Regions from separate parts of the Micromonospora sp. NPDC050795 genome, predicted to be linked through region 1. Evidence: riboswitches for the same ligand, from Rfam matches in the RefSeq annotation. Region 1 holds a riboswitch; the other holds the start of a gene.
What was found. Region 1 has a riboswitch for cobalamin ahead of cobN (cobaltochelatase subunit CobN). Riboswitches for the same ligand answer to the same signal wherever they lie in the genome.
Positions count from the first base shown of each region.

Region 2: another riboswitch for cobalamin. It lies ahead of ACIBEF_RS25955 (ribonucleoside-diphosphate reductase subunit alpha); the one in region 1 lies ahead of cobN (cobaltochelatase subunit CobN).

Region 1 covers NZ_JBITGE010000008.1:146,969-153,531, forward strand. Annotated here, with positions in the region: gene ACIBEF_RS09810 (magnesium chelatase subunit D family protein) at 1-491, opposite strand, end outside; gene cobN (cobaltochelatase subunit CobN) at 488-4,156, opposite strand; cobalamin riboswitch at 4,436-4,565, opposite strand; gene ACIBEF_RS09820 (hypothetical protein) at 4,867-5,202, opposite strand; gene ACIBEF_RS09825 (RNA polymerase sigma factor) at 5,324-5,905, shown strand; gene ACIBEF_RS09830 (hypothetical protein) at 5,898-6,563, shown strand, end outside.
Region 2 covers NZ_JBITGE010000034.1:53,524-60,086, forward strand. Annotated here, with positions in the region: gene ACIBEF_RS25950 (ribonucleotide-diphosphate reductase subunit beta) at 1-215, opposite strand, end outside; gene ACIBEF_RS25955 (ribonucleoside-diphosphate reductase subunit alpha) at 272-2,614, opposite strand; cobalamin riboswitch at 2,807-3,024, opposite strand; gene ACIBEF_RS25960 (enolase C-terminal domain-like protein) at 3,456-4,853, shown strand; gene ACIBEF_RS25965 (FadR/GntR family transcriptional regulator) at 4,861-5,583, shown strand; gene ACIBEF_RS25970 (aldo/keto reductase) at 5,591-6,563, opposite strand, start outside.

The DNA of each region.
Region 1 (6,563 bases):
ACGTGGCTGCGGCCCATCGCCGCCGCGTCGAGCAGCAGGTCGACGAGGTGGTCGTGCAGCAGGTTGACCTCGTCGACGTAGAGCACACCCCGGTGCGCGGCGGCGAGCAGGCCCGGCTCGAAGGCGCGTACCCCCTCGCCGATCGCCTTTTCCAGATCCAGCGCACCGACCACCCGGTCCTCGGCGGCGCCCACCGGCAGCTCGACGAGGCGGGCCGGACGGGTCTCGGCGGCGACGTCGGCGGGGTGCGGGCCGTCCGGGCAGGCCGGGTCGGGCTCGGCCGGGTCACAGCCGAAACGGCAGCCGGCGACCCGCCGCACCGGGGGCAGCAGCGCGGCGAGAGCCCGCACGGCGGTGGACTTGGCGGTCCCCTTCTCACCCCGGACCAGCACCCCACCGATCGCCGGGGAGACCGCGTTGAGCAGCAACGCCAGCCGCATGTCGGCCATGCCGAGGACCGCGCTGAACGGGTAGGTCGTGGTCACGGTCATGCCCGGTCCTCCAGGTCGCCCTCACTGGCCAGGTACGTGTCGCGCAGCCGGTCCAGGGTGGCCGGCTCCGGCTTGGCCCACAGCCCCCGGTCGGCGGCCTCCAACAGGCGTTCGGTGATGCCGCGCAGCGCCCACGGGTTGGACTGCTCCAGGAACTCCCGGGTGGTCTCGTCGAAGAGGTACGCGGCGGCCAGGTGCTCGTACATCCAGTCGTCGACCACACCGGCGGTGGCGTCGTAGCCGAACAGGTAGTCCACTGTGGCCGCCAGCTCGAACGCGCCCTTGTAGCCGTGCCGGCGCATCGCGGCGATCCACTTCGGGTTGACCACCCGGGCCCGGAAGACCCGCCGGGTCTCCTCACCCAGCGTGCGGGTGCGCACGTCGTGCGGCATCGCCGAGTCACCCACGTACGCCTGTGGCGACGTGCCGGTGAGGTGGCGGACCATCGCCACCATTCCGCCGTGGTACTGGAAGTAGTCGTCGGAGTCGACGATGTCGTGCTCACGGGTGTCCTGGTTCTTCACCGCCACCGCGATCCGGGCGAACGAGCGCTCCATGTCGGCGCGCGCCTCCCGCCCGTCCAGGCCCCGGCCGTACGCGTAGCCGCCCCACACCGCGTACACCTCGGCCAGGTCGGCGTCGCTGCGCCAGGTCCGGGCGTCGATGAGGGGCAGCAGCCCAGCGCCGTACGCACCGGGCTTGGAGCCGAAGATCCGGGCGGTGGCCCGCCGCTCGTCGCCGTGCTCGGCGAGGTCGGCGGCCACGTGCGCCCGCAGGTAGTTGTCCTCGTCCGGCTCGTTCAGGGCGGCGACCCGCCGCACCGCGTCGTCGAGCAGCGCCACCACGTGCGGGAACGCGTCGCGGAAGAAGCCGGAGATCCGCACTGTGACGTCGACGCGCGGGCGGCCCAGCTCGACGGTCGGCACCACCTCGATGCCGGTCACCCGCCGGGACCTGTCGTCCCAGACCGGCCGGCAGCCCAGCAGCGCGAGCACCTCGGCGATGTCGTCGCCCTGGGTGCGCATCGCGCTGGTGCCCCAGACGGTCAACCCCACCGAGCGGGGGTACGCGCCGGTGTCGGCGAGGTGCCGGGCCAGCAGTGAGTCGGCGAGGGCCACCCCGACGTCCCAGGCGTTGCGGCTGGGGATGGCCTTCGGGTCGACGGAGTAGAAGTTGCGGCCGGTGGGCAGCACGTTGACTAGGCCCCGGGTGGGTGAGCCGGACGGGCCGGGCGGCACGAACCTGCCGTCCAGCGCCCCGAGGGTGTTGGTCAGCTCGTAGGTGGTCCGGTCCAGTCGGGGCACCAGCTCGGTGGCGGCGAAGTGCAGCACCGCGGCGACGTCCGGCATCGACCGACCGGTCACCTCCGTCACCACGGCGTCGATGGTGTCCACGGCCCAGTCCAGGGTCTCCATGCCGACGACCAGCCGCCGGGCGAGGGCCTCGATCAGGTCGATCGCGTCGGCGGCGGTGCCGGCCGGGCCGTCCACCACGTCGGTCAGCGCCGCGGGCAGTGCCAGTCGCTGTCCCGGCGACGCGAGCAGTTCCTGCTCGTCGAGGGAGTACGCGACGGCGAGGGCCTGTCGCAGGCCGGGCAGGGCGCGGGCGCCGCCCCAGATCTGCGGGGCGCGCAGCACCGCGAGGACCAGGTTGACCCGGGGCTCGCCGGTGGGCGCGTCGGCGAGGATGTGCAGCCCGTCGCGGATCTGCACGTCCTTGACCTCGCACAGGTACCCGTCGAGGTGCAGCACGAAGTCGTCGAAGTCGTCCGCGTCGGGCATCGCCTCGGCGTGCAGGTCGTGGTGCAGCTCGGCGGCGCGCACCAGGTCCCAGATCTGGGCCCGTACGGTGGGCACCTTGGCCGGGTCGAGCGCCTGCACCGTCGCGTACTCGTCGAGCAGTTGTTCCAGTTTGGCCAGGTCGCCGTAGGTCTCGGCGCGGGCCATCGGCGGGACCAGGTGGTCGACGACCACGGCGTGCGCCCGCCGCTTGGCCTGGGTGCCCTCGCCGGGGTCGTTGACGATGAACGGGTACACCAGCGGCAGGTCGCCGAGGACCGCGTCGGGCGCGCAGTCGGCGGCCAGCCCGAGGCCCTTGCCGGGCAGCCACTCCAGGGTGCCGTGCTTGCCCAGGTGCACCACGGCGTCCGCGCCGAAGCCGCCGTCCGCGACCGGCGCGGTCAGCCAGCGGTACGCGGCCAGGTAGTGGTGACTCGGCGGCAGGTCCGGGTCGTGGTAAATGGCGATCGGGTTCTCCCCGAAGCCGCGGGGCGGTTGGATCAGCAGCACCACGTTGCCGAAGCGCAGCCCGGCGAGCACGATGTCTCCGCCCTCGGTGTAGAGCTCGCCCGGCGGCTCACCCCAGTGCTCCCGCATCCGCTCGCGCAGCTCGGCCGGCACCTGGTCGAACCACCGCTGGTACGTCGGCCCCGGTATCCGGGCCTCGGCCGCGGCCAACTGCTCCGGGGTGAGCCACTCCACGTCGTGACCACCGGCGGCGATCAGCGCGTGGATCAGCGCGTCGCCGTCGTCGGGCGGCGGCGCGTCACCCAGGTCGTAGCCGGCCTCGGCCAACGCGGCGAACAGCCGGACCGCCGACGCCGGGGTGTCCAACCCGACGGCGTTGCCGACCCGGGAGTGCTTGGTGGGGTACGAGCTGAGCACCACGGCGACCCGCTTGTCGGCGTGCGGTACGTACCGCAGTCGGGCGTGGCGTACCGCGATCCCGGCGACCCTCGCGGCCCGCTCTGGATCGGCGGCGTAGACCGAGAGCCCGTCCGCGTCGATCTGCTTGAACGAAAACGGCACTGTGACGATCCGGCCGTCGAACTCGGGGATGGCCACCTGCATGGCGGCGTCCAACGGGGACAGGCCGGCGTCGCTGTCGGCCCACTGCGCGCGGGTGCTGGTGAGGCAGAGCGCCTGGATGACCGGCACGTCCAGGGCGGCCAGGGCGCCGACGTCCCAGGCGTCCTCGTCGCCGCCACCGGAGGCGTCGGCGGCGACCGCGCCGCCGGCCGCGAGGACAGTGACCAGCAGCGCGTCACAGCGGGCGAAGAGCCCGAGTGGTCCGGCGCCCGCGGTCAACCCGCGCAACGAGCCGCAGAAGATCGGCAGCGGGTTGCCGCCGGCCTGGCGGACCGCGTCCGCGAGCACGTCGACGAATCCGGTGTTGCCGGCGAGGGCGTGCGCCCGGTAGAAGACGATTCCCACTGTGGGCCGGTCCGGGTCGGCGGGGTGGTCGCCGTGCACGCCGTACGCCGGGGTGGGCGCGGGTGCGGCGAACCCCTCGCCAGTGAGCAGCACCGTGTCGGAGAGGAACCGGGCCAACTGTCCGAGGTTGTCCGGGCCGCCCTCCACGAGGTACGCCAACGACTGGGTGACGACCCCGGACGGCACTGTGGAGATGGCCATCAGCTCCGCGTCGGGCAGCGCCTCACCGCCGAGCACGACAGTCGGCACGCCGGTGTCGAGCACCGCGGCAAGACCGTCCGGCCACGCCTGCCGACCGCCGAGCAGGCGTACGACGACGAGGGCGACACCGTCGAGCAGGGCGGGCACCTCCTCGGCGGCGACTCGGGCGGGGTTGGCCAACCGGTAGTCGGCACCGCTGGCGCGGGCGGCCAGCAGGTCGGTGTCGGCGGTGGACAGCAGCAGGATGCGCACGGCAGGCTCCGGAGAGTGACGCCCTGGCCGCTACGGAGGCGACCTGGGCGATGCGGGTGGGTACGGCGTCAGCCGGTACGACGGCCCGGGCGAACGGCGTACCGACGCATGGGTCGGGGCCGGTCAGCGCCGGGCGATCAGCTCAGCGGTGCCGGTGTCCGGTGTCCTTGGAATGCACTGCCTGCAGCGCAGCACGACGATAGTCGTCGATGAATGAGACGCCGTGCGTCATCGGGTCCTCCTCGGGTGTCCACGCCCTGGGGTACATCCCGACGGCCGAAGTATCCTGGCTTCCGGATCGACGCTCTCCCCCGGCCTTCCAACCGCAGACACACGGCCGTGACTCACGAGGGGGGATCGCTCCCCGGTGACAGTGGCGGGACCGCGTCGGATTCGCACCGACTTCCTTCACTGCCGTCAGGCCGCGAATGCTGCCACACCGCCGCGCTGCCGGTCAACGCGGACCCCACCGCCACCGGACCACGCTGACCGCATCGACCTGCGGAAATATTGGCGCGCGGGTGATGCCACTCGTCGCAGAAGCGGGCTGGGCGGATTGTTGGTCGGCCTCTCGGACCGGCCCGTGGCGAGGGCGGAGTGGTCACGCGGCCCCTGTGGAGCTGATGTCGTAGACGATTCAGCAGCACCAGCTCCCGGTCCGCGCCTCGTCAGACGCCACGCGCGACAACCGACACCGGTCGACGCCCCGATCAGCGGGCGTGGCGTTCCGGGTGGGCCCGGCTCCAGGTCCGCATCCGTTCCGGGTAGCCGGTGCGCCCGGCCTCGTACAGCGGCACCGCGTGCTTGCGGGCAATCGCCCCCGCCGCCCTGGGCGTACCGGTGCGCCGGCGGATCCACTCACCGTCGTGGGCGATCGCCACCACCGTGGTGTCCGTCGCCGTGGTCTCCGGCTCCAGGTAGAACTCCACGCCCCGCCGGCTGGCGACGAACGCCTCCAGCGCCGCGAGGTCCTCGCGGGTCGCCTCCCGGTCCAGCTTCGTCGGGGTCGCCTCGGCACCCCGTGACCGGCGACTGAACCAGCTCATGACCAGCCCCCTCTCCTCGACACCTCTCCCAGTGCACCACCAAATCCTGGCAATACGCTGCACGGCGGATGGGAGCAACCTGACCCACGCCGGGTGGAACCCGCGGCGGGTGGGCGGTGTCATGAGTGTGATCCGAACGGAGGCTCCCCTGGACGACGAGACGCTCGTCACCCGCGCTCGGGCAGGTGACCTGGAGGCGTACGACCTCCTGGTCGCCCGGCACACCGCGTCCGCGTACCGGACCGCGGTGCTGCTCGGCGCGGGCTCGGACTCCGAGGACGTCATCCAGGAGGCGTTTGTGAAGGCGTACCGGAAGCTGTCCCGCTACCGGGGTGACGCGTCCTTCCGGTCGTGGCTGCTCGCGATCGTCGCGAACGAGACCCGCAACCTGCACCGCTCCCGTGGCCGGCGCGACGGGCTCGTCCTGCGGGCGGCGGCAGCGGACCCGAGGTCTGAGATCACCGAGGACGACGCGGTCGCCGCGGTCCTCGCCGGGGAGCGCCGGAGGTCGCTGGTGCAGGCGCTGCGGCAACTGCCAACGCGGGACCGCGAGGTCATCGTCTGCCGGTTCTTCCTCGACCTCACCGAGGAGGAGACGGTGTCGGCTCTGGGCTGGCCCCGGGGCACCGTGAAGTCGCGTACGTCCCGGGCGCTGGCGAAGCTCCGCGGCCTGCTCGACAGTGCGGAGGTCCGGCATGGGTGATCTCGAACGGGAACTGCGCGACCTGTCCGCCTGGCTGGAAACACCCGATCCGCCCGACGTGACCGCCCGTGTCCGCGTACGACTGGACACGCCCGCGCCCCGGCGGCGCCGGTGGCGGTCGCTCGCCGTGGTGGCGCTCGTCGCCCTGCTGGTGGCGCTGTTGCCGCCGGCGCGGGCCGCCATCGCCGACGCCGTCACGGGGCTGCTGCGCTTTGCCGGGGTCAGCATCGCCACCTCACCCGCCCCGATGCCGCCCGGCGGCACCGCGTCGCCGTTGCCCGGGCAGCGGACCGTCGCCCTGGCCGAGGCCCAGCGGGCGGTGCGGTTTCCGATCCGCGTGCCGGCGAAGCTGGGCCCGCCCGAACAGGTACTGGTCGCCGACCCGGACGCCACAGGACGGTACCGGGTGGCGACGCTGCTCTACGACGGAGGCGCGCTGCGCGTCGACGCGTTCGACGGTCACCTCGACCTGTCCTTCCACAAGGAGATCACCCCGCCGGGCGCGGACTGGGTCCAGGTGAACGGCGACTTCGCCGTCTGGGTCGACGGCCCACACGTGTTGTCCTACGTGGACCGGGCGGGTGGGATCCGCAGGGAGACCGCCCGACTTGCCGCCTCGACCCTGATCTGGCAGGACAACGACGTGAGCTACCGGCTT
Region 2 (6,563 bases), on a different contig from region 1:
TTGGCGACGATCGTGTCACCGGTGGCGAAGAACGCCACCAGGCGGCTGACCAGGTGCCGTTCGGCCGGCGACAACCTGTCCAGGTCGGCGAGGTCGGCGTGCAGGTCGACCTCCTCGACGGTCCAGGTGTTGCGGATGGCGTCGCGGAACCGGTCGAAGAAGTGCGGGTAACGCATCGGGCGGAGAGTGAGGTCCATCCCGGGGTCGAGCAGCATGTGCGTGGTCCTCGTGTCGGTGGTGCTGGCGTCGGTCGTGGCGGCGTCGGCGACGGTCACTGGCAGGCCTCGCACGACTCGGGGTTCTCCAGCGAGCAGGCCAGCGCGTCGGCGTCGAGGGCCACGGATGCGAGAGCCACAGGCGCGACGGGTGCGACGGCGCTGACGGTGGCCTGCTGGATCCGCGTCGCGGGGCGCGAGCGCAGGTAGTACGTGGTCTTCAGCCCGGCCTTCCAGGCGTAGAGGTACATCGAGGAGAGCTTGCCGATGGTCGGCGCGGCCAGGAACAGGTTCAGCGACTGGGACTGGTCGATGAACGGGGCGCGGGCGGCGGCCAGGTCGATCAGCGCCCGCTGCGGCAGCTCCCACGCGGTGCGGAACAGTTCCCGTACGCCGACCGGCAACTCGGCGATGTCCTGCACCGACCCCTCCGCCCGCTTGATCGCCGAACGGATCCGCTCGGTCCACAGACCGCGGGCCTTCAGCTCGCGTACCAGAGCGGTGTTGACCTGGAGGAACTCCCCCGACAGGGTCTCGCGCTTGAACAGGTTGGACACCTGCGGCTCGATGCACTCGTAGCACCCGGCGATCGAGGCGATGGTGGCGGTCGGCGCGACCGCCACCAGCAGCGAGTTGCGCAGCCCGTACGCCTCGACCCGCTCGCGCAGCGCGTCCCACCGCGCGGTCTGCGTACCCTCGACACCCCACAGGTCGGGCTGGAGCTGGCCCCGCGCGGCTCGGGTCTGCGGGTACGCCGGATGCGCGCCGAAGTCGCGCGCCAGGTCGGCGGAGGTCTCCAGCGCGGTCAGGTACAGCTCCTCGCTGATCCGGGTGGACAGCTCGCGGGCGGCCGGCGAGTCGAACGGCAGCCGCAGCGCGAAGAAGGCGTCCTGCAGGCCCATCAGCCCGAGCCCGACCGGCCGCCAGCGGGGGTTGCTCGCCGCCGCCTGCGCGGTCGGGTAGTAGTTGATGTCGATGACCCGGTCGAGGAAGGTCACCGCGGTCCGCACCGTGGCGCGCAGCCGCTCCCAGTCGATGCCATCGGCGCTGAGGTGGGCGGCGAGGTTCACCGAGCCGAGGTTGCACACGGCGGTCTCGGCGTCACTGGACACCTCGACGATCTCGGTGCAGAGGTTGGACAGGTGCACCACGTTGCCCGGCTCGGCGGTCTGGTTGCAGAGCCGGTTCGACGCGTCTTTGAAGGTCATCCAGCCGTTGCCGGTCTGGGCGAGGGTCCGCATCATCTTCCCGTACAGCTCCCGCGCCGGGACCTGCCGCACGTAGCGACCCTGCGCCTCGGCCTGCCGGTACGCGGCGTCGAACCGCTCCCCCCACAGGTCGGGCAGCTCGGGCACCTCGTGCGGGTCGAACAGCGACCACAGCTCGTCGGCCTCGACCCGGCGCATGAACTCGTCCGGCACCCAGTTGGCCAGGTTCAGGTTGTGGGTGCGCCGGGCGTCCTCGCCGGTGTTGTCCCGCAGTTGCAGGAACTCCTCGATGTCCGGGTGCCACGGCTCCAGGTAGACGCAGGCCGCGCCCTTGCGTCGGCCACCCTGGTTGACCGCGGCGACGCTCGCGTCCAGCGTGCGTAGCCACGGCACGATCCCGTTGGACTGCCCGTTCGTGCCCCGGATCAGCGCGCCCCGGGAGCGGACCCGGGAGTACGCGATGCCGATGCCCCCGGCGAACTTGGACAGGCTGGCGACCTGGGCGTACCGGGCGTAGATCGAGTCCAGCTCGTCGAGCGGGGAGTCGACCAGGTAGCAGGAGGACATCTGGGTGTGCCGGGTGCCGGAGTTGAACAGGGTCGGTGAGCTGGGCAGGTAGGCCAGGCTGGACATCAGCCGGTAGAAGTCGACCGCCTCGTCCGCCGTCCGGGACAGGCCGCAGGCCACCCGCAGCAGCCAGTACTGCGGGGTCTCCAGCACCAGTCGGCTGGTGGGGTGGCGCAACAGGTAGCGGTCGTACACCGTGCGCAGGCCGAAATACTCGAACCGGCGGTCGCCGTCCCGGTCGATGGCGTGGTCGAGCGTCGCGGCGTGTGCGGCGACGAACGCGGCGGTGTCGTCACCGATCAGGCCCTCGGCGTGGCCGACCCGGATCGCCGCGCTGAACGAGGTGATGCCCTGTCGACGCACCTCCTTGTCGACGTAGCCGGCCAGCAGCCGCGCGGCCAGACGCGAGTACTGCGGCTCCTCACCGATCATCTCGGCGGCGGTCTGGATGGACAGCCGGTCGAGTTCGGCAGTGGTCGCGCCGTCGTAGAGGCCGCTGATGGTGCGGGTAGCCACCCGCAACGGGTCGATGTCGGTCAGGTCGTCGGCCCACCGCTCGACCGCCCGGACGATCTTGTTCACGTCCACGGGTTCGGTGCCGCCGTCGCGCTTGCGGACCCGCATCGGCGTCCGCCGCACTGTCGCGTCGCCGCTGGCCGGGACTACCTCGGTGACTGTCACCACTCGCTCCTCGGAGTTCGAGACCTGGTGGCCCGGACGCGAGGAGACAGACACCGACGGACGCCACGCCGGCACGGGCGTGGGTCAGGTGGCGTCAGCCGTCCCACGCGGCCTCGGACCGCCGCCCACCCGGGTGCGGGTACGCGGCGCGCTGGCAGGTCTTCGGACTCGCGGGCACGACCGGGCTCGCCGGTCTCCTACTGGCCGTCGCTTCCCAGGCCGAATGGTGGCCCAGTGCTGATGACGGCTGTCGTTCCCACTCACCGCTGCGGGACAGTCCCGGATTTCCACCGGGTTCCCTGTTGCCTCGACCGCACTGGATGAGCGGCCGAACCAGCTGCGCTCGACACCATATATAGGGACGCAGTCGTTGTCACACCCCACATGTCGGTCTCGGGCGTGTCGACGGCGATGCGGTGACCACCGTCACCAACCCCGGGAGCACACTGCGGCCGACCGACGCCAGGCACCGGAGACGGGGCTCTGCGCACGGGTGTCGACATTCGACAAAGATTTGACGTATCGAGGCCACTGCACGGGAGACCAGGCCCATACGTCACCGTCGATACCTCGCGGCGAGCCGGAACATCCAATCTCCGGAGTCCGCCGCGCGCGTCACCTTGGCCCGCCAACCGGCATGATCGGAGCCAAGGCGGCTCAACCCGAGAGGGCAAACATCATATGTCTGCACGTCCGAAGTGATCGACAACGTTGACGCGCTGGAGCAGCCCTCCGTATACTCCCAGTGATCATCTGATCTTTAGCCTAGCCGGGCGAGGAGCGCATGCCGCAGATCACTGCCGTCACCGTCGAAGACGTCCGCTTCCCCACCTCCCTGACCGCTGACGGGTCAGACGCCATGAACAAGGACGGCGACTACTCGGCGGCCTACGTCGTTCTGCACACCGACGGCGTCGACGGCGTGGGCGCGCCCCTCGCCGGGCATGGCCTGACCTTCACCATCGGCCGAGGCAACGACATCGTCGCGGCGGCGGCAGTCCACCAGGCACAGCTCCTCGTGGGCCAGGACGTGGCAACGATGGCGGCGGACATGGGCGCGGTCTACCGCCTGCTCACCTCCGACTCGCAACTGCGGTGGCTCGGCCCCGAGAAGGGCGTCGTCCACCTGTCCCTCGCCGCCGTGTTGAACGCGTCGTGGGACCTGGTCGCCCGGGTCGCCGACAAACCGCTGTGGCGGCTGCTCGTCGACATGACCCCCGAGCAACTCGTCGACATCGCGGACCTGCGCTACCTGTCCGACGCGCTGACCCGCGACGAGGCACTGGCCATCCTGCGGGCCAAGGAGAGCACGAAGGCCGCCCGCCTCGCCGAGCTCGACCGGACCGGCTACCCCGCCTACACCACCTCGGCGGGCTGGCTCGGCTACGGCGACGACAAGCTGCGCCGACTGTGCCAGGAGGCGGTCGACACCGGCTATGGCTACGTCAAACTCAAGGTGGGCGCCAACCTCGACGACGACATCCGCCGATGCGCCATCGCACGGGAGATCCTCGGGCCGGACCGCAACCTGATGATCGACGCCAACCAGGTGTGGGACGTCGGTCAGGCCATCGAGTGGGTCACCGCCCTCGCCCGCTTCAAACCACTGTGGATCGAGGAGCCGACCAGCCCCGACGACATCCTGGGCCACGCGGCCGTCCGCCGCGCCGTCGCTCCGATCGGCGTCGCCACCGGCGAACACTGCCACAACCGGGTGATGTTCAAGCAGCTCTTCCAGGCCGAGGCCATCGACTTCTGCCAGCTCGACACCGGCAGGTTGGCCAGCATCAACGAGATCGTCGCCGTGCTGCTTCTCGCCGCGAAGTTCGACGTTTCGGTGTGCCCGCACGCCGGCGGTGTCGGGCTGTGCGAGATGGTCCAACACGTGTCCGTGCTCGACTACGTCGCGATCTCGGGGGACCTCACCGACCGGGTCACCGAGTTCGTCGACCACCTGCACGAGCACTTCACCGATCCCTGCATCATCCGCGACACCGGTTCCGGCAGCGGATACGTCCTGCCCAGCCAGCCCGGCTACTCCACCCGGATGCGTCAGGAGTCGGTGGCGCTCTACCGGTTCCCCGACGGCCACTACTGGGCGGCGACAGACCCGACTACCGTGTCATCTCCGGAGGCGGCGTACGTGATCGCGGGTGGGAAGGCCACCCCCGCCGGCCGTTAGGGGGGACATGTCACGCACCGACGAAGTGGTCAACGGCATCAAACGGATGATCCTCGAAGGGCAGTTCCGGCCCGGGGACCGGTTGCCCATCGAGAAGGACCTCGCCGAGCAGCTCGGCGTCTCGCGAGGTTCCCTGCGCGAGGGGATGTCGGCCCTGTCGATCCTGGGGATCGTCAACATCCGTCAGGGCGACGGCACCTACGTCACCAACCTCGACGCGCCTCAACTGCTGGCCCCGATGAATTTCGTGGTGGACTTCCAGGGCCAGGGCGACCCTCGGCACATCCACACCGTCCGCCGGCTGCTGGAGTGCGAGGCCGCCTGCCTGGCGGCGACCAGGATCACCGACGAGGCTCTGGCCCAGGCGGGTGACCTGCTCGACGAGGCGGCCCGGTTGGTCGGCCAGTCACCGCCGGACCACGAGCGGATCATGGAGATCGACATCGCCTTCCACCGGATCATCGCGGTGCACGCCGAGAATCCGGTGCTCGTCGGTCTGATCGAAGCCTTCGCCGGGCGCACCATCCGTGGCCGGCTCTGGCGGAGTCTGCACGAGGAGGGCGCGGACCTGCGCACCCATGACGAGCGCGTGGCGATCCTGAAGGCCCTCGTGGCACGCGACCCGGAGCGGGCGCGCACGCGGATGGCCAACCACCTGATCGGTGTGGAGGAGTCGTTGCAGGGGTTACCCGACGACGCTGACGCCAGCATCGAGACGGCCCGGTCGTGACCGGCCCTCACGGTTGCACGTCGAGCAGCCCCTCGTCGTACAACGCCGTCCAGAGCTGATCCGGGACGTCGACACCGGACCGATGGAGGGTCTCGGTCACCTGGACGTCGTCGCGCATGCCGACAACGGTCGAGACCACGGCCGGGTGACGGCGGACGAACGCCAACGCCGCCTGGGGCAGCGTGACGCCGTACGTCTGACAGACCCGCGCTATCCGGCGGGCGTGGTCGATCACCTCTGCCTGCGCCTGCTGGTAGTCGTAGACGGCGTCGGTCGGCGGCATGTCCCGGGCCAGCAGCCCGGAGTTGTAGACGCCGGCGACCACCACACCGACGTGGCGGGCCTGCGCGACGGGCAGCAGGTCGGTCAGCGCGCCCTGTTCCAACAGGGTGTACCGGCCGGCGCACATCACCACGTCCACGTCGGTCTCCGCCACGAAGCGGGCCAGCATCGCCGACTGGTTCATTCCCGCCCCGACGGCGCCGATCACGCCCTGTTCCCGCAGCTCCACGAGGGCCGGGATCGCCTCGTTCGCGGCCTGCTGCCAGTGCTCGTCGGGGTCGTGCAGATACACCACGTCGATCCGGTCCAGGCCGGTGCGCCGAAGGCTCGCCTCCAGTGAACGGCGGACGCCGTCGCGGCTGAAGTCCCAGACCCGGCGGTGATCGGCGGGGACGTCGAACCCCTCCGGATCCCGCTGGTGCGCCGTCTCCGGTGACGGCACGAGCAGCCGGCCGACCTTCGTCGACACCACGTACTCGGCGCGGGGGCGGGAGCGCAGGGCCGCGCCCAGGCGTCGTTCGGACAGGCCCAGCCCGTAGTGCGGTGCGGTGTCGAAGTATCGGATGCCGCCTGCCCACGCGGTGTCCACGGCGGCGGCGAACTGCTCGTCGGAGGTCGCCCGGTAGAGATTGCCGCCCTGGGAGGCGCCGAAGCCCAGTGGGCTCAGCCGCAGCGGCGGTGCAGCGCCGCCGCGGCTC